Regions from separate parts of the Acidilutibacter cellobiosedens genome, predicted to be linked through region 1. Evidence: a T-box and tRNA genes for the amino acid it is inferred to sense, from the RefSeq annotation. Region 1 holds a T-box; the other holds one or more tRNA genes.

Region 1 (15,278 bases):
CCGCTGTCAAACCAAACATCAATAACATCCTTTTCCCTTGTCATTTTTTCTCCGCATTTATCACATTTTAAATGTATATCGTCCACATAAGGTCTGTGTAATTCAACATTTTCATCTATATCTTCAATAGATCTATCCACAAGTTCCTTTATAGAACCTACACTTGTAATATGCCCACATCTATTGCATCTCCAAATATTTAAAGGAGTTCCCCAATATCTGCTTCTTGAAATTGCCCAATCGTTCAAATTCTCCAGCCAATTTCCGAATCTTTTCTCTCCCACAAAAGGAGGATACCATTTTACTCCGTTATTATTCTCTATGAGCTTATCCTTAAATTTAGTTACTTCAATATACCAGCTTGGTTTTGCATAATATAAAAGAGGTGTATGGCATCTCCAGCAATGAGGATAATTGTGGACTATTTTTTCCTTTTTATAAAGTTTTCCGTTTTCCCTCAGCCATCGAATAATATCAGGATCCGCATCCATCACAAATTTCCCTTTCCAAGGGGTTTCTGTAAATTTCCCTTCTTCATTTACGGGCTTTAATACAGGCAATCCATACCTCTTTCCCGTATTATAATCATCTTCTCCGAAGGCGGGAGCTGAATGTACTATTCCTGTACCGTCTTCCGTAGTTACATAATCAGCAATCGTTATAAAAAAGGCTTTTTTATCTGTTTTAACGAAAGGCATCAATTGCTCATATTCAATATATTCCAAAGCCTTTCCTTTCATTTCTTCAAGAATTTCATAGTCACCTTTCAGTACCTTATCGGCAAGTTTTTTGTTCAAATAGTATATTTCTTCTCCTTCTCTCACCTTTATATAATCTTCTTCAGGGTTTACCGACAATGATACATTACTCGGAAGAGTCCATGGGGTTGTGGTCCAAGCAAGAAAGTACTCATTTCTGTCCTTTCTTTTAAATTTTACTATCACGGTCTCGCTTTTTATTTCCTCATAGCCTTGTGCCACCTCATGAGAAGCAAGACCGGTACCACAACGCGGACAATATGGAAGTACCTTATGGCCTTCATACAAAAGACCTTCTTTAAAAAACTTATCTAATATATACCATACCGACTCAATGTATTCGTTTTTAAGAGTAATATAGGCATTGTTCAGATCAATTTCATAAGCCATTCTCTGAGTCATATCATTCCACAGCTTTTCATACTTAAATACGGATTCCTTACATTTTTTATTGAATTTTTCAAGGCCATACTTCTCAATATCCTGTTTGTTATTCAATTTCAACTGTTTTTCAACTTCAATTTCCACGGGGAGCCCATGGGTATCCCATCCTGCCTTTCTTTTCACCTGATGTCCCAGCATAGTCTGATATCTGCATACCGAATCCTTTAATGTTCTTGCCATAACATGGTGTATGCCAGGTTTTCCATTAGCTGTAGGAGGCCCTTCATAAAATATAAAAGGATTATTTTCGTCCCTTTCATCAACGGTCCTCTTTAAAAGATCTATTTCTCCCCAATATTTAGATATCTCTCCTTCTTGCTCACTGACAGGTAAATTTTTAAATTCTTCAAATCTTTTCACTATTTTCATCCTCTCCAATAGTTTTTGTGAATATAAATAAAAGTCCCTAAGTTTTAAAACTTAGGGACGAAATTTCCGTGGTACCACCCACTTTATAAGGTATGAAACCTTATCACTCATTTCAAATAACGCTTTAGGCGTACTGCCTTACTCTTATTCAGGCAAACAGCTCCAAGGTGATCTTCTTAAAGGGTTTAGAGCAGTCTTTCACCTTATGACTATCTTCTCTGTATGCTAATCAGCCTTTAATACTCTCCTTTTCACAGCTTTTAAATATTAAATTCCATTTTAACCATGATACCGCAAAGATGATATATTGTCAAGGATTAAAAAATTTAAAAATCATTTTCTTTTAGGAAGATGTATAGCTCTTCCTAAACTGTCAGCACATGCTTCTTGTAAAGCTTCGGAAAATGTAGGATGACCGTGAACAATCTCCGACGCTTCATATGCGGTTATTTCCATAGCCATAAGTGATGATGCTTCATTTATTATTTCCGATGCTGAAGGTCCTATTATGTGGACTCCCAATATTTCCCCATACTTTTTATCAACTATCACTTTTACAAATCCCGAGGTTTCTCCTGAGGATAATGCCCTTCCGTTGGCGGCAAAAGGAAACTTTCCTACAGAAATACTATAACTTTTCTTTGCTTCTTCTTCAGTAAGACCTACGGATGCAGCCTCCGGAACTGTATATATACAACTGGGTACACAATTCAAATTTATTTTTTCTCTCCCGCCCATAGCATTTACAGCCGCAACTTCTCCCATTTTGAATGCTGCATGAGCAAGCATTCTCTTGCCGTTTATATCTCCCGGAGCATATATTCCTTCTACGTTGGTTTCCATATAATCATTAACCTTAATCCTTCCTTTTTCCATTTCAAATTTAATATCTCCAGCTCCTTCTAAATCAGGAATTCTCCCTATGGAAAGAAGTGCTTTATCCGCTGTCATACTTTCTCCTTTATCAACTTCAATGACCAATTTCTCATTCTTTTCTGTTATTCTTTGAAGTCTAACTGAGGTTAAAATTTTAACTCCTTTTTTTATTAATGAATCCTCCAAAAGCGTGGATATATCCTCATCCATGTTGGATACTATCCTATCCATCATCTCTATTATGGTCACTTTGCTTCCAAAAGAACTAAACACCGCTCCTAATTCTACTCCCACTGCTCCTCCGCCTATAATAACCAGTTCCTTTGGAATTTCCTTTAAATTAAGTATTTCATCACTGGTAAGGACTAATTTACTTTCTATCCCAGGAATATCTATTCTGGCAGCTTTGGAGCCTCCTGCCAATATGATCTTCTTTCCTTCAATTAATTTGTTACCATTTATAGATGCCTTTTTCCCTTTTGTTAATCTTCCTATTCCATTATATATATCCACTCCGTTACTCTTTAAGAGTCCCTGAACTCCCGTCGTAAGGGTCTTAACCACTTGATTCTTTAATTCCACAGTCCTTTCCATATCAATATTAACTTCAGGATTTGAGATAATTATTCCTCTTTTTTTTGCTTTTTCTATTTCGTGAATTATTTCAGCATTTTTAAGATATGTTTTGGCAGGAATGCATCCTCTGTTTAAACAAGTTCCTCCTAAAATATCCTTTTCTATTAAGGCTACCTTTCCCCCCATCTGAGCCGATTTAATAGCCGATACATATCCAGCCGGACCTCCTCCTATTATTATTACGTCATACATATTATTATCTGATGAAATGGCTTCCGATTTTTTCCCTTTAGATAAAGATTGAAATCCTACAATTTGAGATATGTCCTCGTCTTTTTCTCCAATATACCCTATGGTTGCTATAACGGGAACTACCTCTCCTTTATTTTTTAATATCTTAAGTAAGTAACCGGAAGTTTCAGCCTCTACTTCCATGTTTACCTTATCCGTCATTATCTCAAGGAGAACATCGCCTTTTTCTACATAATCCCCTTCTTTCTTATGCCATTTGATTATCTGCCCTTCCTGCATATCCATACCTGCTTTGGGCATTATTATTTCCGTTGCCAATATAAAACCCTCCCTTTTTGCATTACAATTAATACATCAATTTTAAACCAAAATCAATAACGGATTTTCCAACAGATATTTTAATTCCTTTAAAAATTTAGCTCCGATTAATCCGTCTATAATCCTATGATCTACCGTTAAGCTTAATGTCATTATGGATCTTATTACCGGCTGACCACCCACAGGCACTATTCTGTCTACTATGGCATTTACTCCCAATATTGCACTGTTAGGAGGATTGATAATAGGATTAAAATGAGTAATTCCATACATTCCCAAATTACTTACCGTAAATGTACTTCCCTGTAATTCATCAGGAGACAATTTCATATTCATTGTTCTTTCAGTGACATCCTTTTCAGCAATGACCATTTCAGTTAAACTTTTTTTATCCGCATCTTTTATTACCGGAGTAAGAAGTCCTTTTTCCATTCCCACCGCTACTGCCAGATTTACATAATCATGAATGATAATACCTTGTCCGTCTTCCGATAAACTTGCATTTATCATCGGGTGATTTTTTAAAGCTTTAGCTGTCGCAGTAAGGATTATATCCGTAATAGTGACTTTCTCCCCAGTTTTTTCCATTATATCCTCTTTTATTTCCCCTCTTAATTTTTTTACCTCAGTCATGTCGACTTCAGTGTTCAAAGTAAAGGTAGGAGCCGAAAAAAAACTTTGAGACATCCTCTCTCCGATTATCTTTCTCATATTTGACATAGGAATTACCTCAATTTCTTTTTTTAAATTTTCCACAGGCTTTTGTTTCAGGTCTTTTTCTTTTTTAGCCTTTAGTAAATCTTCCTTCATTATTTTACCTTCCGAGCCGCTTCCTTTAATATCGGCCAAATTTATTCCTTCACTTTCCGCAATCCTTCGTGCAAGGGGAGTAACTTTTAGTGAATCCCGTTTAAAATTCACAACATCTTTTTCCTGTATTCTGCCTTTAGGGCCAGTCCCCTTAATTTTGAACAAATCTATTCCCCTCTCTTTTGCAATTCTTCTTGCGGCAGGAGTCGCTCTCACTTTCCCCGGAATATCTAAAAATTCCTTCTGCATATCCATACTTTCGCCTCCTATCTATTCAATGTCTTGTTTACTGCAGATTTTATTTGTTCTTCACTCGGTACTACTGCCTTCTCCAATTCGGGATTATATGGTATTGGCACGTCCAAACCCGCAAGTCTGATTATAGGCGAATCCAAATAATCAAAGGCTTCGCTTTCCGTTACAACAGAAGCTATCTCTCCCAAATACCCTCCTGTTTTAGCTGCTTCATTTACTAATATCAATCTTCCCGTCTTTTTAACAGAATTTATTATCATTTCCTTATCTAAAGGGACCAATGTTCTCGGATCTACTACTTCTATACTTACTCCTTCCTTCTCCATTTCCTCGGCAACCTTTATCACTCTCGGAAGCATCCTCCCGTAGCTCACTATTGTTACATCTTTTCCTTCATGTTTAATTTCCCCTTCCCCTAATGGGATTATAAAATCCTCATCTTCGGGAACGGGGCCTTTAACCTTATACAATGTCTTCTGTTCGACAAATACCACAGGATTATTATCCCTTATGGCTGCTTTTAAAAGCCCTTTTGCATCTTTCGGGGTTCCCGGTACCACTACTTTAAGTCCGGGTACATGGCAAAACCACGCTTCCAAACTTTGAGAATGTTGGGCTGCCGCTCCTGTTCCCGACCCTCCCGGACATCTCAAAACCATTGGAACTTTTGCTTTTCCTCCAAACATATAGCGCATTTTTGCTGCCTGGTTGACTAAGGAATCCATAGCAATAGTGGTAAAATCCATAAACATTATTTCTACAATAGGCCTCATCCCGGTAACCGCCGCTCCGGCAGCAGCTCCAACTATGGCCGCTTCAGATATGGGGGTATCTCTTACCCTATCCTTCCCAAACTCTTCAAACATTCCCACAGATACTCCGAAAGCTCCTCCATATATTCCTACATCTTCTCCCATCAGAAATACATTTTCATCTCTTCTCATCTCTTCACACATTGCCGTCTTAACTGCATCTTTATAAGTCATTTCTTTCATCTGTCCCATTTCCTTCTCCCTCCTATGCATACACGTCTTCAGTCACAGTTTCAATCGGTGGATTTGGACTGTTGTTTGCAAATTCCACAGCCTCTTCTATCTGATCCTTAGCCGTTTTTTCTATATCATTTAACTCTTCTTCTTTTGCTATATTGTTTTCCAATATATATTTTCTCAATCTCCTAATGGGACATTTCTTTTTCCATTCCTCTACTTCTTCCTTTGTTCTGTACACTTGAGCATCGGACTTTGAATGTCCCAGCCATCTGTATGTTTTACTTTCAACCAGTACGGGCCCTTTCCCGCTTCTTACATACTCAGACACTTCCTTTATCAAATTATAAACATCTATTGCATTGTTTCCGTCTACTACATATCCGGGAATTCCGTAAGCCTTTGCCCTTATTGCTATATCCTTGATATTCATTGAATTTTTTACCGGTACCGACATACCGTATAAGTTATTCTCACAATAGAAAATCACCGGCAATTTCCATACAGATGCCAAATTCAGCGATTCATGAAAACTTCCTTCATTGGAAGCTCCATCCCCAAAGAAACACAGGACAATCTTTCCGGTCTTTTTCATCTGCTGAGTCAACGCTGCACCTACAGCTATTCCGTGTCCGCCCCCGACTACTCCGTTAGCTCCCAAATTTCCTGCTTCTACATCTGCTATATGCATGGAACCGCCTTTACCTTTGCAATATCCTGTATATTTCCCCAAAAGTTCAGCCATCATTTTATTTAAATCTATTCCTTTCCCAATAACCTGACTATGCCCTCTATGAGTTGACGTGATTAAATCATCCTTATTTAATGCCATACAAGCTGCAACACTCGATGCCTCTTCTCCGACGGAAAGATGAGTTGTCCCATGAACCATCCCTCTTGCAAAAAAGTAACTCACCTTTTCCTCAAACGCCCTTGCTTGGTTCATTCTCTTATACATTTCCAATATTGTCTCTTTATCAATATAAGTCATATATATTCCTCCTGTTTTATTAAAAATATTCATTATATATAAAAATGAGAATGGCCTATTCCAATTCTCATTTTTATATATTTCCGTTAATAAATTTTCTATCCTATAAGATCTTCCTGTATCTGCCTTAGTTTATATATCAAAGTTGTAGTATCCAGTTTGACCATGTCATAGGATATAGCTTCGCCTTTTTTTATGTCCCTTTTAGCAACAGCATTCTTATTTATCAAGCCGAAGGGTACCAAATTATCCTTTCTAGCATTTTCATAAGTATCAACACTTCCGTAAGCCGTATATCCTCCTAACCCGTCAAATTTTTCTCCTGCCTTCAAATCCTTTTTAGCTATAGTGATAGTTTCCGCTATAGGTTTACCCATAGGTATAATTGTTGGTTGATGATCTAAGACAGCTTTTGCAACGGTTAATGGAGTTTCAAGACTTGTAAGATGATATGGACGATAAAGAACATAATTTGGCCCAGGTCCCATACTTAAATATTGCATTTCACGATGAACCTGAGGAAGTTTACTCGTTATTATTATAAATACTCCCGGAGCAATTCCATTAACGTAATCTACAATTCTGTATTGATTTAAAATGCCGCCCTCACTTTTTAATCTAAAAATACCTGTCAGCTCATTTACGGTAGCCGATGGTGCATGAGCTCCTCTTATATCGGGTATGAATCCTGTAGCATTAGCCATGCATGTCAATTCCACCATGGTTTTAGTTCCGTCTTTAAAAGATGTCAACATCTTAGGACTTACACCTGATTTTAAGGCTTGTTCATAAACACTATCTGGATTTGACTCCAAATTTACCGGATTATTTTTGCCTTTTCCTATAGCAAGGACATCAAACCCTGCTGCGTCGGCAAAATCATACAATTCCTTCACAACCCCCGGTTCGTCTCCTGCCGTTCCTGTATATACTACTCCTGCATTTTGAGCAAATTTATTAAGTATCGGTCCTATGACCACATCTGCTTCCACATTGAGCATTACGATATGTTTTTTGTTGAATATAGAATCCATCGCCAATTTAGCACCGATATCAGGAACTCCTGTAGCATCTACTACCGCATCTATAAGGTTTGCCCTTGCGGCAAAGTCAAAATCCTGAGCAACTACATATTTCCCCTCTTCTATACTCCTATTTACTTGTTCAAGGGTATTTGCTATAATTATATCTTCTTTTCTAATGCCAGCTAATGTATAAGCTTCCACTGCGTTATCCAAATTTATGTCTACTACAAGAGAAGGAATCATACCTTTCATCAACATAGTTTGGCTGACCATCCCTTTTCCCATCTGTCCTGCTCCTACCAGTCCAACCTTTATTTGTTTGCCTTCTTCTTCTAACTTAGCCAATCTTGTGTTCAGTCCCAACATTTTTACTCCTCCATTTCTCAGCATATTATTGAAAAAAATTTCATACTATTAATTTTATTTCAAGATGATTATATAGTTAAAATATAATATAGTCAACTTTTGTTCTTCCGACTAACAGATATAAAAGGGCTTTTTCAAAACCAATTTAACAGAAAATTTATAAGGAAATTATGGCTTTTTTTATATCTATATATCTATTTTTTGTTATAATGGTATAGAATTAATTATTATTTTGAGGAGATATACATCTAATATATGGAGATGATATCTCCTATCTTTATATCTTCTATATTATGCTTGCCTTCTAATATTATTACTCCGGGCAATTCCTTTTCGTTGAAATTTTTAAATTTAAAAGTACAATGGCCTAATTCTTTTAAAGTCCTATTAGCCTCATCGCCAACAGCGGTAACTGTGAATTTCTTATCGCCGATTACAATTGTATCTCCAATTTCTACATCTGCTTTCATCTTATCTATAGTATGAAGAACTGAAATTTCAGCCAATTCATCCGGAGCATTTTCGTTAAACAGTATTAGCATATTTTCTTCAATAAGATCTTTTACCATTTCCCCCATTCCTACCACTGTTACCGAGTATTTCATAAAAATCCTCCTATTCTATTTATATAGTCCGATGCTGAATAAATAAGCAATAATTACCGATATAGGTCCAGTAATCAGTCTGGAAAATAATATAGCTGGAACACCTATTTCCACTGTTTCCGGTTCTGCATCACCTAAGCTAAGCCCTACTGGGATAAAATCACAACCTACCTGGGGATCTATAGCAAATAACGCAGGAAGTGCATATTGGGGAGGTATATTGCCTTTACCTATTTCCACACCTACAAGTACCCCTACTATTTGTGCTATAACAGCTCCAGGACCAAGCAATGGAGAAAGTATGGGAATTGCTGCTATAAGGGATATAACTAATAATCCGCCTAAGCTTCCGGAGAAGGGAGCTACAAATTTAGCAATAATATCTCCTATACCGCTTTTCAATATGATCCCAACAAGCATAGAAACAAAAGCCATAAAGGGAAGTATATTTTTAATTACAGAATCTATCGATTCTTTCCCCGCTGAATAAAATATTCCGACTACTTTTCCTGTCCCTTTTCCTATTCTTTCAATTATATTGCCCTTTTTTGCGTATACCTCTTTTTCTATAGCCACAGTATCAGTACTGCCCTGATTATTGTGTTCACGAGTTTCTTCTTCCAATTCTTCCGTTAAAACTATATCCTTTAACCCCACCCCAGATACGTAAACATCTTCTCTTATATATTTAGCTAAAGGTCCCGATTGCCCTACAGGTACTAAATTAACCGTCAGGATATTTTTTTTCGGATATACACCACATCTTGCAGTACCTCCACAATCTATAACAACCACTGCAATTTCTTCATCAGGCACAGATGTTTTAAACCCATCTACCGTTACTCCTCCGGTTAAATCCGCTATTCTTTGTGCCACATCGGAAATTCCCCCACCAGTAACAGATACTATCTTGTCCTTTCCGGACTTTGGAGAAATAATTAAAGGACCTCCCCAACCTCCCGGGCCTTTCTCTATTTTTACGCTTTTATATTCCATAATATTTCCCTCCTATTTATACCTGTTTTTTGCTCAACATCTTGTTAGTAATAAACTCTGTAGTAATTCCGCGAATAAATATAACAATGAGTCCTACTACAAAATACCTTATAGCAAGGTCTCCCTGGGAATAACCTAATTTCTGTATTCCCTGCGCTATTCCCAGATAGACAAACAATTCCGCGGAGTTAGCATGAGGAAACAGCCCTGTTATAGGATGTACAAAAGATACTGCCGCGTCATAAAAAGCTGGTTTATACTTTTCCTTTAAAAATTTTCCAAAAGTATAACACATGGGATTGGTCAAAAAGAACACGGATATAAACGGAAGTATAATATACCTTGAAAATACATTCTTTGTGGCCTTTTGAGCAACTCTTTGAACCTTATCCTCCCCTATGATTTTTATCAACGCATTTACGAATGTTATCAATACAATAAGAGTCGGAAGTATTCCTGTTATTAACCCAACAAGATTTTCTCCGCCTGCCTGAAATAAAGATATAAATCCTTCAGCTATCTTTGCAAGAGTTTTCATTTACATATTCCCCCTTTATTTTTAAATTAATAATTAAAATCTACCCTCCTTTCGCCTATAATTAATAAACTTTTTATATTTAATCAAACGCTTTTTTCAATGCCATAGCTGTCTTTTTATCTTTTAAAGAAGGTAATTCTTTTTTTATCTCGTCAATGGATTTATTTATGAATTCTTCCTTTACTTTGAATCTGTCAAATACTGTTATTCCCCTCATCTCCTGAGCATTCACCACTTTATTGTCTTTATCCACGGCTAATATAACAATTATTCCCTGAGATATTCTTCCTTTTTGTTGGCCGATTAGTAATTTCCCTTCTTTTTTCATAGTTCCCACTACTTTTTTAAAATTTCTTATCTGAAAATAAGAGAGAATTCCCTGCAATATCCACATAGAAAATATAAATATTATAACCTTTGTTAAATCGCTCATTATTTCACCCCTATCAAAATGCATATGATAAATCAAGAACTGCTTCCGCCGTTTTGCTGTCAACAATTAGAACATCTACATATCCTCCTGCTATAGAAGCCAAAATTGCCTTTTTCTTCTCTATATATCCTGCCACTCCTATCTTTAAAGGAACTTTTTTTAATGACTCTAAGCTGATTCCTATAATTCTTTTATTCAGTTCAAATTTGTCTCCGCTTCCGTATTTATCAATAAACATGGAACAAATATCGGCAGTAGCTCCTTGTCTTTCTAAATCTTCAATATCATCTAATGTAAAATATCCGCTTTCGATCAATGTAGAGGTATTTAATAGAGGAAAACCTATTCCCATTAAAGCAATATCTGCTTTTTTCATTAATTCAAAAAATGCCTGTATATTTTTATCATGAATAAAGATTTCCTTTCTATCTTCATTGTCAACTATGGAAGGAGCATACAACATTCTACTTTCTCCCTTGAATTTTTTAGAGAGTTCAAGAGCTATACTGTTTGAATGAATTTCTATATTTGTTTCACCAACTCCCCCGACCAAAGGAATAAATGTAACTTTATTTCTCCTGTCATTTTTCACATATTCAGGAATCTTACTTAAAGTTGTTCCCCAAGTCACTCCTATTATTTGGTCATCTTTAATTACCCGTTTTAAGTATTCTGCTGCCGCCCTTGCCAGCTCTCTCTTTATCTCTTCCGGCTCATTAGTCATACTGTCAACTATGATTACCTCTTTCAATTTAAACTTTCTTTCCATCTGTTTTTCCAAATCAATATACTGATTTTTAATAGGATTAACTACGGAAATTTTCACTATATTCTCATTCCTTGCGGATGATAATATTCTTGAAACAGAAGATTTAGAAATTTGCAATTTTTCTGCTATTTCTCCTTGATTTAATCCTTCATCATAATACATCTGCGCACATTTAACCATAAGTCTAATATCATAATTATTTTTACTCATACCAACCATCCTTGAATTTTTTTTCAATATATTAAATTATTTTCATAATTTACTTATAAAATATCAACAATTTTTTATGTTGTCAAGTTATGTTTATTTTTTCACTATTTAATTATATGATATACACAATAAATTCAATAAAAAAATTTTTAAAAAACTTTTATAAGTAAATAAAAATCAATTTATTGATTGAAATTTAACAATTTAAAATAAGGCTAAAAAATCAAGAGGCTATTCGCCTCTCCAATATTTTTTAATTACATATTCCACTCCATCTTCTCTATTGGAAAGAGTTATATAATCAGCCTCTTTCTTTACTGATTCCAATGCATTACCCATAGCCACTCCAAGACCGGCAAACTTAATCATAGAAATATCATTTTCTCCGTCACCGATTGCCATTATATCTTTTCTGTCTATATTAAGCTTTTCGCTTATTACTTGTATAGCCTTCCCTTTGCTTACTTCAGGATTCCAAATTTCTAAAAAATAAGGAAGAGAAAATCCAAATGATAGCTTTGAGCCAAATATTTTTTCCATTTTATCTTTAAATGATGCCAATACTTTATTATCATCACATAAAAGCAGCTTCCCTATTCTGTCCCAATAATTATTATCATCTATAAATTTATATATGTTATCTACTTTATTAAGTCCTGATGCAGTATATGAGTCAAAAATGTTATATCCCTCTTTCTTTTTACTGTCCACATATATCTTATTTTTGATGAATACAAAGGTACAGATATCCCCTTCTTGACAATTTTTTATTATATTTTCTGCTATTTTAGAATCAAGTTTTTTCTCATAAATTATATTTTCCCCTGTCCAGTCTGAAATAATTCCTCCATTAAATCCTATAACAAAATCCTTTATCCCCAACTCATGATTAAACGGTAATATAGAATTAGGTTCTCTTCCTGAAGCTAATATAATTCTTGCTCCCTCTTCATTTAATTCATGTATAATCTTTTTATTCTTTTCAGATATTTTATGTTTGGGGTTGAGAAGTGTTCCGTCTAAATCTAAAGTTAATATTTTAAACATTTTTTCCTCCTTAATCTAAGGCTGCATTTTCGCCAGCAATATATCCTGAAGCCCAAGCCCATTGAAGGTTAAAGCCTCCACAGTCTCCGTCAATATCTATCAATTCTCCCGAAAAATACAGCCCTTTGATTATCTTCGACTCTAAAGTCTTCGAGTTTATTTCATCTGTGGAGACTCCTCCGGCTGTTATCTGACAGCTTGGGAAAGATTTGCTCCCTATAATTTTCATTTCCCAATTCATAAGAATATTAACTATCTTCTCCAATTCCATTTTGGTAATATTTCCTGCTGATTTTCTTCTGTCAATTTCGGTTTTTTTAAGCATTATTCCTATAAGCCTCTTATTTATAAGTCCAATAAGGCTTTCTTCCATTGTTCTTTTGGGCTTATAACTAAATCTTTTTTTCAGATATTCTCTTAATTCCTCTTTTGTCCTATCATTAATAATCGAAATAATAACAACCGGATTTTGCCCCATATTAATCAGTTCCAAAGCTTCTCTCGATATCTGTAGAACAGGAGGACCTGATATACCATAATTGGTAAAAAGTATATCTCCTCTTTCTTCTCTAAGTATACATCCATGATTGGCAAGTTTAATGTTACCTATAATCTTGACTCCGTCTGCCTCTTTTAATAATCTTTCCTCTGTCTTTAATTGTACCAAGCCCGGAAATATATTTGTGATTTTATGTCCCAAGGATCTGCTTAGTTCATATCCATTGCCATCCGAACCTGACGAAGGCATAGATTTTCCTCCTGTAGCCAATATTATTTTATCAGTTCTGAGACTTGTTCCCTTTTCCGATCTGACTATAAACCCGTTTTCAATTTTTTTAACACTTTTTACATAAAAATCGCATATTGTCTCTACTTTCAACTCCTCCAATTCCATTCTTAAAACATCTAACACACTGGAACTTTGAAGAGACATAGGAAATACTTTTCCCCCCTCTTCCACTGTAGGAGTTATGCCTAATTTTTCAAAAAAATCTATAGTTTTATCTGCGCCAAACTGAGACAAAATATATCTTGCAAATTCAGGATTCTCTCCATGATAATTTTTAATATCTATATCCATATTAGTATAATTACATCTTCCGTTTCCCGTCGCAAGTATCTTTTTACCGACTCTGGGGTTTCTTTCAAGTATTGTAACTAATGCTCCCTTTCTTTTGGCAGCAATAGCTGCAATCATTCCCGAAGCTCCTCCTCCTATAACTATTATTTTTTTTGACATAATAAAAACTCCTTTTTACATAATCAATGATTATTATACCAAAAAATTATTATCAAATGAATCATTCTTTTAAAAATATTAAATATAATTTGTCTAAACTAAAAATAAGGGAGATAGTACATATTTTCTATGTGTTCTACCTCCCGAAATAGTGTTATTATTTAAATTTTACGGTACACCAAACTTTTTTCGTATTATTTCAAACATCCGTTTAATAAACAACCCTGTTAAAGATAGGTATGCATTGGATAAGTTAAATACTGTAAATTATCAATTTTCTCGGCTGTTACATATCCCGGTTTTGCATTAATTATTGTTGGAATTCTATTAACAATAGTTGCACAAGTATGAGCAACTGTATCCGGTTTTTCCACCGAAAATACCACATTAGGTTCCCCTATAATCTTCCAATCGCACATATCTCCATCGGATTTACGATATACTTTCCCAATACATTGAAGTTCCAAATCAACTCCCTGATGAGTATGAATAGTTGAAACTGAAGACATTCCGATAGCATATCCGGCAGGAATTGTTTTCCCTAATGTTTCAGAATAAATATCTTCATCAAGGGTAAAAGGAACACTTTTTTGAGAAATGGATTTAATTGTCCAGTTCATCTTTGAACAAATTGCTTCCCCTGCATTCCACATGTAAGAAGGCAGACTTTCTGCACGGGTAATTTCTTTTTCAAATTTAGCCAGATCATATCCGACACCATGGGCTTCTGCCAGAGCCAAGCCATAATCTTCAACATTATAACTTACAGCTCCTTCAATTTTTTTAATTTTATTTACTCCGGCAGCAACAAGACAGGGAAGATTAATCCAATATATATCCTGCATGCCTGTTCCTGTAATTGTTATATTGTTTTCCTTAGCTAATCGGTCAAGACGATTTGTTTCCGAAGGAGATGTATTCCATGGATATATTGCTTCTTCGCATGTTGTCACAACATTTACGCCATGTTCGGCACATTTTTCAAAAAATTGGAATATATCTTTCATATAACTGGAAATTGTGACAACCGCAATATCCGCATCACAAGATTCAAAGACTTCATCAGCATTGTCTGAAATTATAACTCCCGTTTTAAATCCAAGATTTGCAAAATCACCAATATCCTGTCCGGCATTACTTCTGCCGATTGCCCCTACAACTTCAGCTCCGTGATCATATAAGTATCTTATGATTACTTTAGCCATTTTACCGCATCCATACTGTATTACCCGTATTTTTTCTTTTCCCATACCAATTTTCCTCCTCATTTGATATAATATTCACAAAAGATTATTTACAATTTTATTATAATGTCTCTGGTAACTGGAGAGTCAAGGAGGATTATAAATGTTTTCCAAATTATTAAAAATAGGTGAGCTTGCCCATCTTAATCATATCTCTGTCGGAACTT
Region 2 (15,278 bases), 510 kb from region 1:
TTTGATAAAAGCAGAGCTGTGTGAAAAGTTACAGGATTTAGATAAAGAGAGAGCAAAGGTTGAACTCGGCAACTTGAAAACAATAGTAAGAGAAACCCTTAAAGATGTAAGAAAAATAATTTATGACTTAAGACCTATGTCTTTGGACGACTTAGGATTGAAGCCGACGTTGGAGAGATATATATATAATTATATGAAAGAAAACAGTATAATTGTAAAGTTAAACGTTATCGGCGACATAAGCGATGTTAATTCGACTATAGGAGTTGCGGTTTTTAGAGTAATTCAAGAAGCTCTGGCCAATGTCAAAAAACATTCTCAGGCAAGTATTTGTTCTATTATGGTAGAGAAGGCAAAGTCAAGATTAAATGTAATTATTTCGGATAATGGAGTTGGGTTTGATTGCGATAATAAACATATTGAATATGAGCCGAAGAAAAATGGATTTGGATTAATAAGTATGCGTGAAAGAATTGAATTATTAGATGGTGAATTACAAATTAAGTCGTCTCCAGGGAAGGGAACGAAACTTTATTTTTATATACCATTTGTAGAGGAGGAACTATACGTATGAAAGGTAAGAATATAACAGTGATGATAGCAGACGATCATGTTTTAATGAGAGAGGGACTGAAGCAATTGTTAGAGCTGGGAAATAATATTGAAGTTATCGCTCAATCCGGAGACGGGGAAGAGACCATAAAGAAGGCAGTAGAATGTAAGCCTGATGTTATATTATTGGATATAAATATGCCCAAATTAAATGGAATTGAAGTATTAAGAAGATTGAAAGATATGGGACAAACATCTAAAATTATTATGCTAACTATTCATGATGCTCGGGAATATCTTTTTGAGACTATGAAAATTGGAGCAAATGGATATATTTTAAAAGATTCTGATTCGGACAGTTTGGTCAAAGCCATTAAAGACGTTTATGCCGGTAAGACTTATATACAGCCCAGTATTGCTTCGATGCTTGTTGATGAGATTAATTCAAAAGGAGAGGAGAATAAAGATTTAGCTAAGATTAAGTCTTTAACCAGAAGAGAATATGAAGTTCTCACCCTTTTGGCAGAAGGAATTAACAATAAAGAGATAGCAGATAAATTATACATAAGCGAAAAAACTGTTAAAAATCATGTTTCTAATATATTTAAGAAGATTAAAGTAAATGATAGAATCCAAGCAGCCATATTTGCTTATAAAAATAATATAAAGAAAATATAAAGGTGGGATTTAAATGAGTGAAAAGAGTAAAGGGAAAATGCTTCAGGAGGAATTATTCTTAAAACATAAAAATACTTGGGAGTATGTTGAAGAAGATGAGTTCAACAAGATCTTTCAAATGGGTGAGGATTATAAAGAATTTTTAAATGTCGGAAAAACTGAAAGAAAAGCAACTAAAGAGATAATCAGAAGGGCTGAAGAAAAAGGGTTTAAACCATTAGAAAAAATATTAGAAACTGGAAAGAAGATAAAAGCCGGAGATAAGATTTATTTTAATAATAAAAATAAGGGAGTAGCACTTTTTGTCATAGGAAAGGAAGATATGGAAAAGGGAATGAATATAATCGGCTCTCATATAGATTCGCCAAGGCTTGATTTGAAGCAAGCTCCTCTTTATGAGGATTCAAATTTAGCTTTGCTTAAGACCCATTATTATGGCGGAATAAAGAAATATCAATGGGTTTCCATTCCTTTATCTCTTCATGGAATTGTAATTAAGAAGAATGGGGAAGAAATAGAAGTTGAAATAGGAGAAGATGAAAAGGACCCTGTATTTCTAATAACGGATTTATTAATTCACTTGGCTAAAGACCAGATGGCTAAGACTCTTGACGAAGGAATAGCAGGAGAAGGGCTTAATATTATTGCAGGAAGTATTCCTTATAAGGAGAAGGATTTGGATAATAAAATAAAACTTAATATATTGAATACTTTATACCAGAAATATGGAATAACCGAATCTGATTTTCTGACGGCAGAAATAGAAGCGGTACCTTCAGGCAAGGCAAGAGACGTAGGATTGGACAGAGGTCTTATATCTTCTTATGGTCATGACGATAGAGTATGTGCATATACTTCTCTAAAGGCAATATTAGATATGGATATCCCGGAAAGAACATCCGTAGGTTTATTTGTGGATAAAGAGGAGATCGGGAGTGTAGGCAGCACCGGAATGCATTCTCAATTTTTTGAAAATGCAGTAGCAGAAATTTTAGGTAAAGATTCAAACTTAATTAAATTTAAAAGGACGTTATCAAATTCAAGAATGTTGTCTGCTGATGTTGCAGCAGGATTTGATCCGAATTATCCGGAGGCTTTTGAGAAAAACAATTCTGCCGTAGTTGGTAATGGTATTAGTTTAATTAAATATACCGGCTCAAGAGGAAAAGGTGGTTCTAATGATGCAAATGCAGAATTTATCGGTTATGTAAGCAGAATATTTGATGAAAATAAAGTCGTATGGCAGACAGGAGAATTAGGTAAAACAGATCAAGGAGGAGGAGGAACTATCGCATATATTTTAGCTAATTATGGAATGGATGTAGTGGATTGCGGAGTTCCTGTCTTGAGTATGCATGCTCCTTATGAGATAGTAAGTAAAGGGGACGTTTATGAAACTTACAAGGGATATAAATATTTTTATTTGTCTAAATAAAAGTTGAAACCAATATGCTTTAAATACTTGAGATTTCAATAAATAAAAAGGCTGGTACAACTAATAATGACCGATTATGTACCGGCCCCTTTTTCAGTTATATATATTTTTTTACTAATTATTAATATTGGATGCTATATAATTTAAGGTAAAATTTTTAAAGGCTTCGCTTAAAGGTGATAGATGTCTGGTTTTATGGTATACAAAATAAAATTTTCTATTAAGATTGAATCCATCAATGTTGAATATTTTAATTTTTTTTTGCTGAATTTCATCTTTTACAGATATTTCCGAAAGAAAACTTATTCCTGCTCCTAAGGAAACAAGTTTTTTTATTATTTCCGTATCTTCAACGTATCCTATTATATTTAGTTGCTTTAAATTTAAGAAATTTAGTTCCATCTGCCTTTCTACTAATTCTCTTACACCCGAACCTTTTTCTCTCATTATTATCTTTTCTTTTAAGAGTATATTTTTTTCTAATGTAGAATAGTTATGGCAAGAAAACCTTTTGATGTTAGGAGTAATTAAAAAAAGGTTATCTTCCATTAAATCAATATATTCTAATTGGTTAGCACAGTGTTTCGTCCCTATTATTCCAAAATCGCTCTGCCCTTCCAGGATACTTTTTATAATACTTTTAGAATCCTTGGATATTAAGGAGAAAGTTACATCAGGATATGTTAAAAGAAAATTATATACAATGTTTGGAAGTACATATTTACTGGGAATAGTACTTGAAAAGATGTCTAAATGTCCCTGTATTTTACCTTTGAAGGATTCCAATTTGAATTTAGCCATCTTGCATGAATTAATTATATTAATAGCATATTCATATAATATGGTTCCAGAAGGAGTCAATGATATATTTTTGCCAGAGCGATTTATAAGAGAAGTTTTCATCTCTTTTTCTAAGTTTTGTATATGGTTTGTTACAGTGGGCTGAGTAATGTACAATTTATCGGCAGCTTTTGAGAAGCTTTTCAAATTTGCAACTTCTATGAAAGTTTCTAATTGTCTTAAATCCAAAAAGATCACCGCTTTCTTCAAATTCTAATTATATATTATCAGATAATGAGTATATTTTTAAAGTAAAAAAATAATAATAAAATTTAATTTTCTATTGACAAATGAATTTTAAGCTGGTATATTAAAATAGTTGTCACAAAAAAGAGCATCAATTGTAAATCATAAAAAATAAAGAATGTTGGCCTTGACAAAGAGAGCTGTTTATGCTATAGTAAGAAGGTCAACAATGAACCAAGAAAATTAAACAGTGGGAATAAATTTGAGTAAAAAACAAGTTGTAAAAAAGAAGTTAGTGTTTGATAAGAGCAAAGGCAAACTTTAAATTGAGAGTTTGATCCTGGCTCAGGACGAACGCTGGCGGCGTGCTTAACACATGCAAGTCGAGCGAAGGAATACTTAGGAAGCCTTCGGGAAGAATACGTATTCCTTAGCGGCGGACGGGTGAGTAACGCGTGAGGAATCTGCCTCGCACAAGGGGATAGCCTCGGGAAACCGGGATTAATACCCTATGATACTTACACTGCGCATGCAGAGTAAGTTAAAGAATATCGGTGTGAGATGACCTCGCGTCCCATTAGCTGGTTGGCAGGGTAAAAGCCTACCAAGGCGACGATGGGTAGCCGGCCTGAGAGGGTGAACGGCCACATTGGAACTGAGACACGGTCCAGACTCCTACGGGAGGCAGCAGTGGGGAATATTGCACAATGGAGGGAACTCTGATGCAGCAACGCCGCGTGAGCGAAGAAGGTTTTAGGATCGTAAAGCTCTGTCCTAGGGGAAGATAATGACGGTACCCGAGGAGGAAGCCCCGGCTAACTACGTGCCAGCAGCCGCGGTAATACGTAGGGGGCGAGCGTTGTCCGGAATTATTGGGCGTAAAGGGTGCGTAGGCGGCTGAACAAGTCAGATGTGAAAGGTTAAGGCTTAACTTTAATAAGCATATGAAACTGTTCAGCTTGAGTTAAGGAGAGGGGAGTGGAATTCCTAGTGTAGCGGTGAAATGCGTAGATATTAGGAGGAATACCAGTGGCGAAGGCGACTCTCTGGACTTAAACTGACGCTGAGGCACGAAAGCGTGGGGAGCAAACAGGATTAGATACCCTGGTAGTCCACGCCGTAAACGATGAGTGCTAGGTGTTGGGTGTCAAAGCTCAGTGCCGCAGCTAACGCAATAAGCACTCCGCCTGGGGAGTACGATGGCAACATTGAAACTCAAAGGAATTGACGGGGACCCGCACAAGCAGCGGAGCATGTGGTTTAATTCGATGCAACGCGAAGAACCTTACCAAGGCTTGACATCCCTCTGAAGTATATAGAGATATATATGGCTTTTAGGAGACAGAGGAGACAGGTGGTGCATGGTTGTCGTCAGCTCGTGTCGTGAGATGTTGGGTTAAGTCCCGCAACGAGCGCAACCCTTACTTTTAGTTACTAACAGGTAAAGCTGAGGACTCTAAAAGGACTGCCGGTGATAAATCGGAGGAAGGTGGGGATGACGTCAAATCATCATGCCCTTTATGTCTTGGGCTACACACGTGCTACAATGGTCGGTACAGAGGGAAGCGACACCGTAAGGCGAAGCAAATCCCAAAAAGCCGATCCCAGTTCGGATTGCAGGCTGCAACCCGCCTGCATGAAGCTGGAGTTGCTAGTAATCGCAGATCAGCATGCTGCGGTGAATGCGTTCCCGGGTCTTGTACACACCGCCCGTCACACCATGGGAGTTGACAATACCCGAAGCCGGTAAGCGAACCCGAAAGGGGAGCAGCCGTCGAAGGCAGGGTTAATGACTGGGGTGAAGTCGTAACAAGGTAGCCGTATCGGAAGGTGCGGCTGGATCACCTCCTTTCTAAGGAGAATTTAATTCCCACTGTATTAATTTATAAATAATATATTAATAGGAAATATTAATATAATATGGTTTTAACTCTTTGGGGGTGTAGCTCAGCTGGGAGAGCACCTGCCTTGCAAGCAGGGGGTCAGGAGTTCGAATCTCCTCATCTCCACCAGAACCTTGAGAACTGAAAAGTAAAGAAGAAGAAAAGAAGTAGGTCAAGCAAATAAGGGCATAGGGTGAATGCCTTGGCATCGGAAGCCGAAGAAGGACGGGGTAAGCGCCGAAATGCTTCGGGGAGTCGCAAACAGACATAGATCCGGAGATATCCGAATGGGGGAACCCGCCTGAGCAAACCTCAGGCATCATGCACTGAATAAATAGGTGAATGAAGGGAGACTGGGGGAACTGAAACATCTAAGTACCCCAAGGAAGAGAAAGAAAAATCGATTTTCAGAGTAGCGGCGAGCGAAAAGGAAAGAGCCCAAACCGGAGGGTTAAACCTTCGGGGTTGAGGACACAACATAAGGAGAGAAGAAAAGCAGCCGAAGGGACTGGGAAGTTCCGCCAGAGAAGGTGAAAGCCCTGTAGGCGAAACAAAGAAACTCGACAGTTGTGAACCAGAGTACCACAGGACACGAGAAATCCGGTGGGAAGCAGGGAGGACCACCTCCCAAGGCTAAATACTAACCGATGACCGATAGAGGAATAGTACCGTGAGGGAAAGGCGAAAAGAACCCCGGGAGGGGAGTGAAAAAGAACCTGAAACCCTATGCCTACAAGCAGTAGGAGCACTATTAGAAAGTGTGACTGCGTACTTTTTGTAGAACGGGCCAGCGAGTTACGATATGCAGCAAGGTTAAGCAGTGAAGCTGCGGAGCCGTAGGGAAACCGAGTCTGAATAGGGCGAAAGTTGCATATAGTAGACCCGAAACCGGGTGAGCTACCCATGGTCAGAGTGAAAGGGAAGTAAAATTCCGTGGAGGCTCGAACCGATTAGTGTTTAAAAACTATCGGATGAACTGTGGGTAGGGGTGAAATGCCAAACGAACCCGGAGATAGCTGGTTCTCCTCGAAATAGCTTTAGGGCTAGCCTTATGGAAAGTGAGATGGAGGTAGAGCACTGAATGGTAAAGGGGCACAAAGTGTTACCAAAACCTATCAAACTGCGAATGCCATACTCATAGAAATAGGAGTCAGACTGCGGGAGATAAGTTTCGTAGTCAAAAGGGAAAGAGCCCAGATCACCAGCTAAGGTCCCAAAGTGCAGGTTAAGTGGCAAAGGATGTGAAGTTACGGAGACAACCAGGATGTTGGCTTAGAAGCAGCCATACATTTAAAGAGTGCGTAATAGCTCACTGGTCAAGTGACGTTGCGCCGAAGATTTCCGGGGCTAAACCTGACACCGAAGCTGTGGGATAGAAATATCGGTAGAGGAGCAATCTGTGAGGAAGAAGCTATACCGAAAGGAGTAGTGGACGAAACAGAAGAGAGAATGCTGGCATGAGTAGCGAAAAGGCAAGTGAGAAACTTGCCCGTCGAAAGCCTAAGGGTTCCTGAGGAAGGCTCGTCCGCTCAGGGTAAGTCGGGACCTAAGCCGAGGCCGAAAGGCGTAGGCGATGGACAACAGGTTGAGAATCCTGTACCAAGAATATGCGTTAGAGAGAGGTGCTGACGCAGGAGGATAAGATGAGCACACAGATGGAAAAGTGTGTCTAAGCCTGAAGTAAGCTTTCATAGGGAAAACCGTGAAAGAGTTATGAGAGGTGATGGGGAGCGAAAAAAGAAGTAGCGAAGCATCCGAATCCAAACTGCCAAGAAAAGGCACTATCGAGTATATGATTGCCCGTACCGGAAACCGACACAGGTAGGCGAGGAGAGAATCCTAAGACGCACGGAAGAACCCTTGTTAAGGAACTCGGCAAAATAGCCCCGTAACTTCGGGAGAAGGGGTGCCGGAAGAAGAGAAGGCCAAACGGCTGGGAAATAATCCGGCCGCAGTGAAAGGGCCCAAGCGACTGTTTACCAAAAACACAGGTCTCTGCGAAGTCGAAAGACGAAGTATAGGGGCTGACACCTGCCCGGTGCTGGAAGGTTAAGGGGAAGAGTCAGTAGAAATACGAAGCTTAGAACTTAAGCCCCAGTAAACGGCGGCCGTAACTATAACGGTCCTAAGGTAGCGAAATTCCTTGTCGGGTAAGTTCCGACCCGCACGAAAGGTGTAACGACTTGGGCACTGTCTCAACAAGGGATCCGGTGAAATTGTAGTACACGTGAAGATGCGTGTTACCTGCGACAGGACGGAAAGACCCCATGGAGCTTAACTGTAGGCTGACATTGGATTTTGATATCATATGTACAGAATAGGTGGGAGGCAGAGAAGTAAGTGCGCCAGCATTTATGGAGTCAAAAGTGGGATACCACTCTTATGATATTGAAATTCTAACCAAGTACTGTGAAGCCAGTACAGGGACACTGTCAGTTGGGCAGTTTGACTGGGGCGGTCACCTCCCAAAGAGTAACGGAGGTGCTCAAAGGTTCCCTCAGTACGGTTGGAAATCGTACGAAGAGTGTAAAGGCAGAAGGGAGCTTAACTGCGACACATACAGGTGGAGCAGGAAGGAAACTTGGACTTAGTGATCCGGTGGCACCGAGTGGAAAGGCCATCGCTCAACGGATAAAAGCTACCCTGGGGATAACAGGCTTATCTCCCCCAAGAGTTCACATCGACGGGGAGGTTTGGCACCTCGATGTCGGCTCGTCTCATCCTGGGGCTGAAATAGGTTCCAAGGGTTGGGCTGTTCGCCCATTAAAGAGGCACGCGAGCTGGGTTCAGAACGTCGTGAGACAGTTCGGTCCCTATCCGTCGCAGGCGCAGGAAATTTGAGAGGAGCTGTCCTTAGTACGAGAGGACCGGGATGGACAGACCGATGGTGAATCAGTTGTCTCGCCAGAGGCAGAGCTGAGAAGCTAAGTCTGGGAAAGATAAGAGCTGAAGGCATCTAAGCACGAAGCAGACCTCAAGAAGAGATTTCCCACTCCGCAAAGGAGGTAAGACACCAGAAAGACGAACTGGTAGATAGGTCTCAGGTGGAAGAGTAGTAATACTTTAAGCTGAGAGAAACTAATAAGTCGAGGGCTTGACCTAAAGATTCTTCTTCAAAGTTTTCAGGGAAAAGGGTAAGGAAGTAAAAGGAAAAAAGGAAAAAGTATTTGGTGACAAAGACGAGAGGGAAACACCTGTAACCATACCGAACACAGAAGTTAAGCCTTTCAGTGCTGATGGTACTTGAGTGGAAACGCTCTGGGAGAGTAGGACGTTGCCAGAACATTCTTGGGTAGCTCAATGGCGGAGCAACCGGCTGTTAACCGGTAGGTTGTGGGTTCGAGCCCCACCCCAAGAGCCAAAAGAAAAGATAAGCCGGGGTGGCGGAACAGGCAGACGCACAGGACTTAAAATCCTGCGGTCCTTAAAAGATCGTACCGGTTCGATTCCGGTTCCCGGCATTAGGGTGGTTATATCGCGGGGTAGAGCAGTCTGGTAGCTCGTCGGGCTCATAACCCGGAGGTCGTTGGTTCAAATCCAACCCCCGCAACCATTTATAAAAATAGAATAATAAAGAAATTAAATTATTATTTTTTTCTGTTCTATGATATCAATATAATAAAATATATGTAACTATTGAGGCCCTATGGTCAAGCGGTTAAGACATCGCCCTTTCACGGCGGTAACTCGGGTTCGAATCCCGGTAGGGTCACCAAAAGGAGGGCGCATAGCTCAGCTGGGAGAGCACCTGCCTTACAAGCAGGGGGTCATAGGTTCGAGCCCTATTGTGCCCACCAATAAAAAATGTAGTGGCAAAAGTGAGTAGAAGTAATAATATATAAATGATGGTAAGTAAAATGCGGCCTGGTAGTTCAGCTGGTTAGAATGCCAGCCTGTCACGCTGGAGGTCATGGGTTCGATCCCCATCCAGGTCGCCATTAAAAACAATATAACAAATGATGAAATCGAAAGCAGAAATTTAATAAACATGCTGGTGTAGCTCAATTGGTATAAGCAGAGAACCCAAATCATGTATTTCGATTTGGAGTGAATCGCTTAGTGGAACAGTTAATATAAGCAGTGTTGTAGTTTTAAGGCAGAAATTTAATAAACATGCTGGTGTAGCTCAATTGGTATAAGCAGAGAACCCAAATCATGTATTTCGATTTGGAGTGAATCGCTTAGTGGAACAGTTAATATAAGCAGTGTTGTAGTTTTAAGGCAGAAATTTAATAAATCTGCTGGTGTAGCTCAATTGGTATAAGCAGAGAACCCAAATCGTGTATTTCGATTTGGAGTGAATCGCTTAGTGGAACAGTTAATATAAGCAGTGTTGTAGTTTTAAGGCAGAAATTTAATAAATCTGCTGGTGTAGCTCAATTGGTATAAGCAGAGAACCCAAATCGTGTATTTCGATTTGGAGTGAATCGCTTAGTGGAACAGTTAATATAAGCAGTGTTGTAGTTTTAAGGCAGAAATTTAATAAATCTGCTGGTGTAGCTCAATTGGTAGAGCAACTGACTTGTAATCAGTAGGTTGGGGGTTCAAGTCCTCTCACCAGCTCCAGGAGGGGTTCCCGAGTTGGCCAAAGGGGACGGACTGTAAATCCGTTAGCTGAGCTTTCACTGGTTCGAATCCAGTCCCCTCCACCATGAAAAAATAATATATGTGCGGGTGTAGCTCAGTGGTAGAGCCCCAGCCTTCCAAGCTGGTTGCGAGGGTCCGATTCCCTTCACCCGCTCCAGAAGAAATTAGCACCTATAGCTCAGGTGGATAGAGCAACGGACTTCTAATCCGTGTGCCGGGGGTTCGAATCCTCCTAGGTGCACCATTAATTTTGGGGTGTAGCCAAGGCGGTAAGGCACTAGACTTTGACTCTAGCATTTCCGCAGGTTCGAGTCCTGCCACCCCAGCCAAAATTATAAAATTATTATGACTCATTAGCTCAGGTGGTAGAGCACCTGACTTTTAATCAGGGTGTCCGGAGTTCGAGTCTCCGATGGGTCACCATATATTGTTGGAGAGGTACCGAAGCGGTCATAACGGGGCGGTCTTGAAAACCGTTTGGGTCTTTGGCCCGCGTGGGTTCGAATCCCACCCTCTCCGCCATTTAGCTTGTAAGGAGAAGTACTCAAGTGGCTGAAGAGGCTCCCCTGCTAAGGGAGTAGACCTTTTACGGGGTGCGAGGGTTCAAATCCCTCCTTCTCCGCCAAAGAGTAAAAGAATAGGGGCCTTTAGCTCAGTAGGTTAGAGCGTCCGGCTCATAACCGGCAGGTCCGGGGTTCGAGTCCCTGAAGGCCCACCATTTTTATATTTGTTATAAAGGGGTGTAGTTCAGTGGTAGAACGTCGGTCTCCAAAACCGAATGTCGTGGGTTCAAATCCTGCCACCCCTGCCAATAGTAAACAATTATTAGGATTAGGGTGCATAGCTCAGCTGGGAGAGCACCTGCCTTACAAGCAGGGGGTCATAGGTTCGAGCCCTATTGTACCCACTGTAAAGATAGCGGGGTGTGGCACAGCTTGGTAGTGTGCATGGTTCGGGACCATGAGGCCGTGGGTTCAAATCCCACCACTCCGATTAGAAGAATTATATGATTATTTTTCAAAAATTGAGGGCCTTTAGCTCAGTAGGTTAGAGCGTCCGGCTCATAACCGGCAGGTCCGGGGTTCGAGTCCCTGAAGGCCCACCATTTTTATATTTGTTATAAAGGGGTGTAGTTCAGTGGTAGAACGTCGGTCTCCAAAACCGAATGTCGTGGGTTCAAATCCTGCCACCCCTGCCAATAGTAAACAATTATTAGGATTAGGGTGCATAGCTCAGCTGGGAGAGCACCTGCCTTACAAGCAGGGGGTCATAGGTTCGAGCCCTATTGTACCCACTGTAAAGATAGCGGGGTGTGGCACAGCTTGGTAGTGTGCATGGTTCGGGACCATGAGGCCGTGGGTTCAAATCCCACCACTCCGATTAGAAGAATTATATGATTATTTTTCAAAAATTGAGGGCCTTTAGCTCAGTAGGTTAGAGCGTCCGGCTCATAACCGGCAGGTCCGGGGTTCGAGTCCCTGAAGGCCCACCATTTTGCCCAGATAGCTCAGTAGGTAGAGCAGAGGACTGAAAATCCTCGTGTCGGTGGTTCGATTCCGCCTTTGGGCACTAAAAATAGACTTAAATGTTATAAGTCTATTTTTTTTATAATCCATAGGAAAATTATAATTTCCTTAATATAAATTTTCCGTAAATGGGTTTCAAAAAAGGCTTCCTTAATTTATTAATGCTTCAATAGAAGGCTTTTTTACAATAAAAGCTATTATATTTTTAACTATATTTATGATATTATCGGTAATTAAGATTTTATCTGCTTTTAATAATATTATGTTTTCAGGAAGGCAAAAGGAGGTACTGTCCTTAATAGGCTTCAATTCAGGAAAATTTGATAAATTTAAATAAAGACATTTCTTGTTGTTTGACAATAAACCTTGATTTGATTGTAAGATTAATATTCCCTCTTTATTAGTGGGATCGTATTTTAAACTGAAGTTTTCATCAAAATATATGATAGGAATATTTTTCAGCCCATGCCATTGAAATTTGATTTCCAACGATTCATCTTGAATATTCATTTCTTCTAATATTATTTTAAAGGGTTTGGAAGAAACTGACATTTCTACAGTTTTCTTATCTTCTATTATGTTAAATATGGATAACAATTTAGGTAAATTTTTTATGTCCTCATAATTGTGAAGTAGTATTTTCCTCTTTAGATCCTCATTTCTTTGATTCATATATTTATAGTACATATTTGTACATTCTTTTCCACTAATTTTATCTTCTCTGAATATATTAAGATATTTTTCGACGGATTTTAACTTTAAATCTTTAAGGCCTAAAAAATCATTTTCTTTTTTAATTATCCTATATAGATCAATACTTTTATCATAAGAAATTTTATAATCAATATTATATTTTTTATATTTGTAATTTAAAAAAGGAAGATCAAAATTGTCCCCATTATAGGTAATTATATATTTATATCTTTCCGCTATTTTCATTACTTCTTTTAAAAGCTCGTCTTCTTCATTGGGATTATCAATGAAAATCTGATTAACTGAAAGATGACCATTATGAGGAAGAAGTATTCCGGTTAAATATATAAAACTTTTTTCTCTGCTGAACCCCGTGGTTTCAATGTCTAAAAAACATATTTTATCTGTATCGAAATATTTTTTTGTATCTATGGATATAGGCTCTGTATTAATATAGTTTTTCATTTTTCACCTCTTAACGTATACTCAAATATTTTTTACTTATTAAATTAAATAAAAGTGTTATAATTAAATAAGATGTCAAATAAATTATAGACTTTTTTAACTTTTGTATCAAATATTATTTATATTGAGAGGAGAGTTGCAGTGGAAATTAAAGACATAAAAAAATCTTTTTTGGAAATAAACAATGCACAAAAAAATAATTTTGGATTAGTTGCTTTATATGATTTTTTGGAAAACTTTTTAGTCCTTTCGGATAGTGTAGAACAGGAAAATGATTTGGAAGGAATAAAAAATAATAACGGAAAAGAAGGGGAAGATATAGTTTCTCTGTATAATGAGATAAAAAATATCGGATTAAATATAGAAGAACAGCTAAAAAGTTCTGAATCAAAACTTGAGCTTGTAAAAAATCAGAGGAAAGAAATTTGCGAAATATTAAATTCTTTATCTGCTTATGATATTGAAATTGATTATATCTTTGAAAACATAAATTATTATATTGAAAAACGTTATATAAAAGATAAATTTAGCTCAGAAGATACAAGGCCCGAAAATTCATATACATTTTTTAAAAACATCTATTATTACTTAAATGACAATATAAAAGACCAAGAACAATTGAATGATTTAATTTTTAATATTGTTAAAATATTACCTTTCAGAATAACAAAATATAAATTTTCAGATATTATAGGAGATTCTTTGAAAGAGGAGATTAAGGGGTTTCCTAAAAAGGCAGCAGAATTTTATATTGAGAAATATAAAATTATCTTTAATGGTACCATGGAAAGAAGTTATGGTGTAAAATTTGATAATTATTTTAGAAGAATCGAAGAATTTAAGGTAAAAAATTATGAGCAATGTTCCAATGATGAATTAAAAAAATCTTTTGAAGATTTGACGGTTATAAAGAATAGCATTACAGATCTTATACATTTTGTTGGAATATTAGGAATCTTAATCAATAAATTAATTGTAATATTTAGTACAAAGGATTTAATTAAAAACAATATAGATGAAAAGATATTATCGGAATGGGCTTTATATTGGAATAATAATCAAAATAATAAAGAACATTTAATTACCCTCCTTAAAGAAAAATCCAAAGATGTTTACGATAATATAAAAGAAAGAGCTAAGAATTTAGAAAAATTGGATGAAGACCATATTTTTAGGGAAAAAGCCGATGAAGAATTGAACCGGGATCTGATTATAATTGAAGAGATTATTTATTATTTAAATGATATGAAATTAGATAGTTTAGGATTTTTGCCTCATAATCAAAGAGATCCTATGACATTAGATGATTCCGAACAAATTACGGAAAATTTTATTCAATATATTTTTAGAAATTTGCCCAGCAATAATGTACAAAGAAAAATCAGGATGAGGAATTTGATGGCTGAGATTCCATATGTTTTTAATAATATTGACGATTTGATGAGTTATATAAATATTGCATTGGATAGTTCCGTTACTTCCTATGAAGAAGCAAAATATTATCAAAACATCTTATATGCAATGGTTCAAGATAGTATAGAAAAGGATAAATAATTTATGTAACAACTCTTTTTTATCTTTATCAAGAAGTAGGTATTTCAAGACTACTGTACGGTAGTTTTGTAATACCTATTTTTTGTTATATATTTTTTTTATATGTCAATAATATATAAAGGAGTGATTTTGAAATCACTAATAAATTAGAAAGAGGGATAAAATGGCATATAAGATCGGAATTCCAAAGGCAATGTTATATTATGATTATTTTCCCTTATGGGATTTGTTTTTTAAAGAGTTGGGAGCGAAGGTAATAGTCTCTCCCGATACAAATAAAGAAATATTGGATAAGGGAGTAACCCATTGCGTAGACGAATCATGTCTTCCTGTAAAAATATTTCATGGACATGTATATTATCTTAAGGATAAAGTTGATTTTTTATTTATACCTAAAATCATGAGCGTATGCAGAAAGGAGTATTTTTGTCCCAAAATATTAGGGCTTCCGGAAATGATAAAAAATTCTTTTGATGAACTTCCGGAGATTATAAGTACTACCGTAAACCTGTATAAAGGAAATAACAATATAAAGAAATCGGTATTGGAAATAGGGACGAAGATTACACCTGATTTATTTAAAATAAGAAGAGCTTATAATAGCTCAACAAAAGTTTTTAAAGAATACAAAAACCTTATAAATAAAAAAATAATATCGATTGAAGGAGTAAAAACACAAAGTAGGACTTTAAAAGATATAAATTCTTTGCATGACAAAAAGAAGAGAACAATAATGATGGTAGGCCATCCTTATAATATATATGATAATTATATAAATATGAATTTAGCTTATAAATTAGTAAAAAACAATGTAAAGGTTATAACTTCCGAGACCATAGACGAAAATAAAATATTATTTTATTCTTCAAAATTACCTAA

Evidence for each region. A T-box is a leader RNA that pairs with one kind of tRNA and senses whether it is charged. The one in region 1 lies ahead of ileS (isoleucine--tRNA ligase), so its partner is inferred to be a tRNA-Ile.
Region 2: it encodes a tRNA-Ile, which carries the amino acid that the T-box ahead of ileS (isoleucine--tRNA ligase) is inferred to sense. The anticodon was not compared.

What each region holds. Positions count from the first base shown of each region.
Region 1 is NZ_CP035282.1:3,037,248-3,052,525, forward strand. Features, by position in the region: gene ileS (isoleucine--tRNA ligase) at 1-1,562, opposite strand, end outside; T-box leader at 1,622-1,835, opposite strand; gene lpdA (dihydrolipoyl dehydrogenase) at 1,905-3,593, opposite strand; gene EQM13_RS14655 (2-oxo acid dehydrogenase subunit E2) at 3,636-4,658, opposite strand; gene EQM13_RS14660 (alpha-ketoacid dehydrogenase subunit beta) at 4,670-5,662, opposite strand; gene EQM13_RS14665 (thiamine pyrophosphate-dependent dehydrogenase E1 component subunit alpha) at 5,676-6,638, opposite strand; gene EQM13_RS14670 (NAD(P)H-dependent oxidoreductase) at 6,737-8,029, opposite strand; gene EQM13_RS14675 (PTS glucitol/sorbitol transporter subunit IIA) at 8,278-8,634, opposite strand; gene srlE (PTS glucitol/sorbitol transporter subunit IIB) at 8,650-9,630, opposite strand; gene srlA (PTS glucitol/sorbitol transporter subunit IIC) at 9,647-10,168, opposite strand; gene EQM13_RS14690 (transcriptional regulator GutM) at 10,248-10,601, opposite strand; gene EQM13_RS14695 (sugar-binding transcriptional regulator) at 10,615-11,580, opposite strand; gene EQM13_RS14700 (Cof-type HAD-IIB family hydrolase) at 11,812-12,627, opposite strand; gene EQM13_RS14705 (BaiN/RdsA family NAD(P)/FAD-dependent oxidoreductase) at 12,638-13,867, opposite strand; gene EQM13_RS14710 (NAD(P)H-dependent amine dehydrogenase family protein) at 14,095-15,117, opposite strand; gene EQM13_RS14715 (MerR family transcriptional regulator) at 15,215-15,278, shown strand, end outside.
Region 2 is NZ_CP035282.1:2,524,458-2,539,735, reverse strand. Features, by position in the region: gene EQM13_RS12340 (sensor histidine kinase) at 1-574, shown strand, start outside; gene EQM13_RS12335 (response regulator) at 571-1,230, shown strand; gene EQM13_RS12330 (aminopeptidase) at 1,244-2,665, shown strand; gene EQM13_RS12325 (selenium metabolism-associated LysR family transcriptional regulator) at 2,780-3,694, opposite strand; rRNA gene EQM13_RS12320 (16S ribosomal RNA) at 4,014-5,543, shown strand; tRNA gene EQM13_RS12315 (tRNA-Ala) at 5,628-5,703, shown strand; rRNA gene EQM13_RS12310 (23S ribosomal RNA) at 5,745-8,676, shown strand; rRNA gene rrf (5S ribosomal RNA) at 8,741-8,857, shown strand; tRNA gene EQM13_RS12300 (tRNA-Asn) at 8,861-8,935, shown strand; tRNA gene EQM13_RS12295 (tRNA-Leu) at 8,949-9,035, shown strand; tRNA gene EQM13_RS12290 (tRNA-Met) at 9,051-9,127, shown strand; tRNA gene EQM13_RS12285 (tRNA-Glu) at 9,215-9,289, shown strand; tRNA gene EQM13_RS12280 (tRNA-Val) at 9,296-9,371, shown strand; tRNA gene EQM13_RS12275 (tRNA-Asp) at 9,436-9,512, shown strand; tRNA gene EQM13_RS12270 (tRNA-Thr) at 10,065-10,140, shown strand; tRNA gene EQM13_RS12265 (tRNA-Tyr) at 10,141-10,226, shown strand; tRNA gene EQM13_RS12260 (tRNA-Gly) at 10,245-10,318, shown strand; tRNA gene EQM13_RS12255 (tRNA-Arg) at 10,329-10,405, shown strand; tRNA gene EQM13_RS12250 (tRNA-Gln) at 10,413-10,490, shown strand; tRNA gene EQM13_RS12245 (tRNA-Lys) at 10,509-10,584, shown strand; tRNA gene EQM13_RS12240 (tRNA-Ser) at 10,594-10,683, shown strand; tRNA gene EQM13_RS12235 (tRNA-Ser) at 10,696-10,786, shown strand; tRNA gene EQM13_RS12230 (tRNA-Ile) at 10,803-10,879, shown strand; tRNA gene EQM13_RS12225 (tRNA-Trp) at 10,898-10,972, shown strand; tRNA gene EQM13_RS12220 (tRNA-Val) at 10,996-11,068, shown strand; tRNA gene EQM13_RS12215 (tRNA-Pro) at 11,081-11,154, shown strand; tRNA gene EQM13_RS12210 (tRNA-Ile) at 11,190-11,266, shown strand; tRNA gene EQM13_RS12205 (tRNA-Trp) at 11,285-11,359, shown strand; tRNA gene EQM13_RS12200 (tRNA-Val) at 11,383-11,455, shown strand; tRNA gene EQM13_RS12195 (tRNA-Pro) at 11,468-11,541, shown strand; tRNA gene EQM13_RS12190 (tRNA-Ile) at 11,577-11,653, shown strand; tRNA gene EQM13_RS12185 (tRNA-Phe) at 11,658-11,730, shown strand; gene EQM13_RS12180 (ribonuclease H-like domain-containing protein) at 11,838-12,845, opposite strand; gene EQM13_RS12175 (hypothetical protein) at 12,987-14,399, shown strand; gene EQM13_RS12170 (acyl-CoA dehydratase activase-related protein) at 14,563-15,278, shown strand, end outside.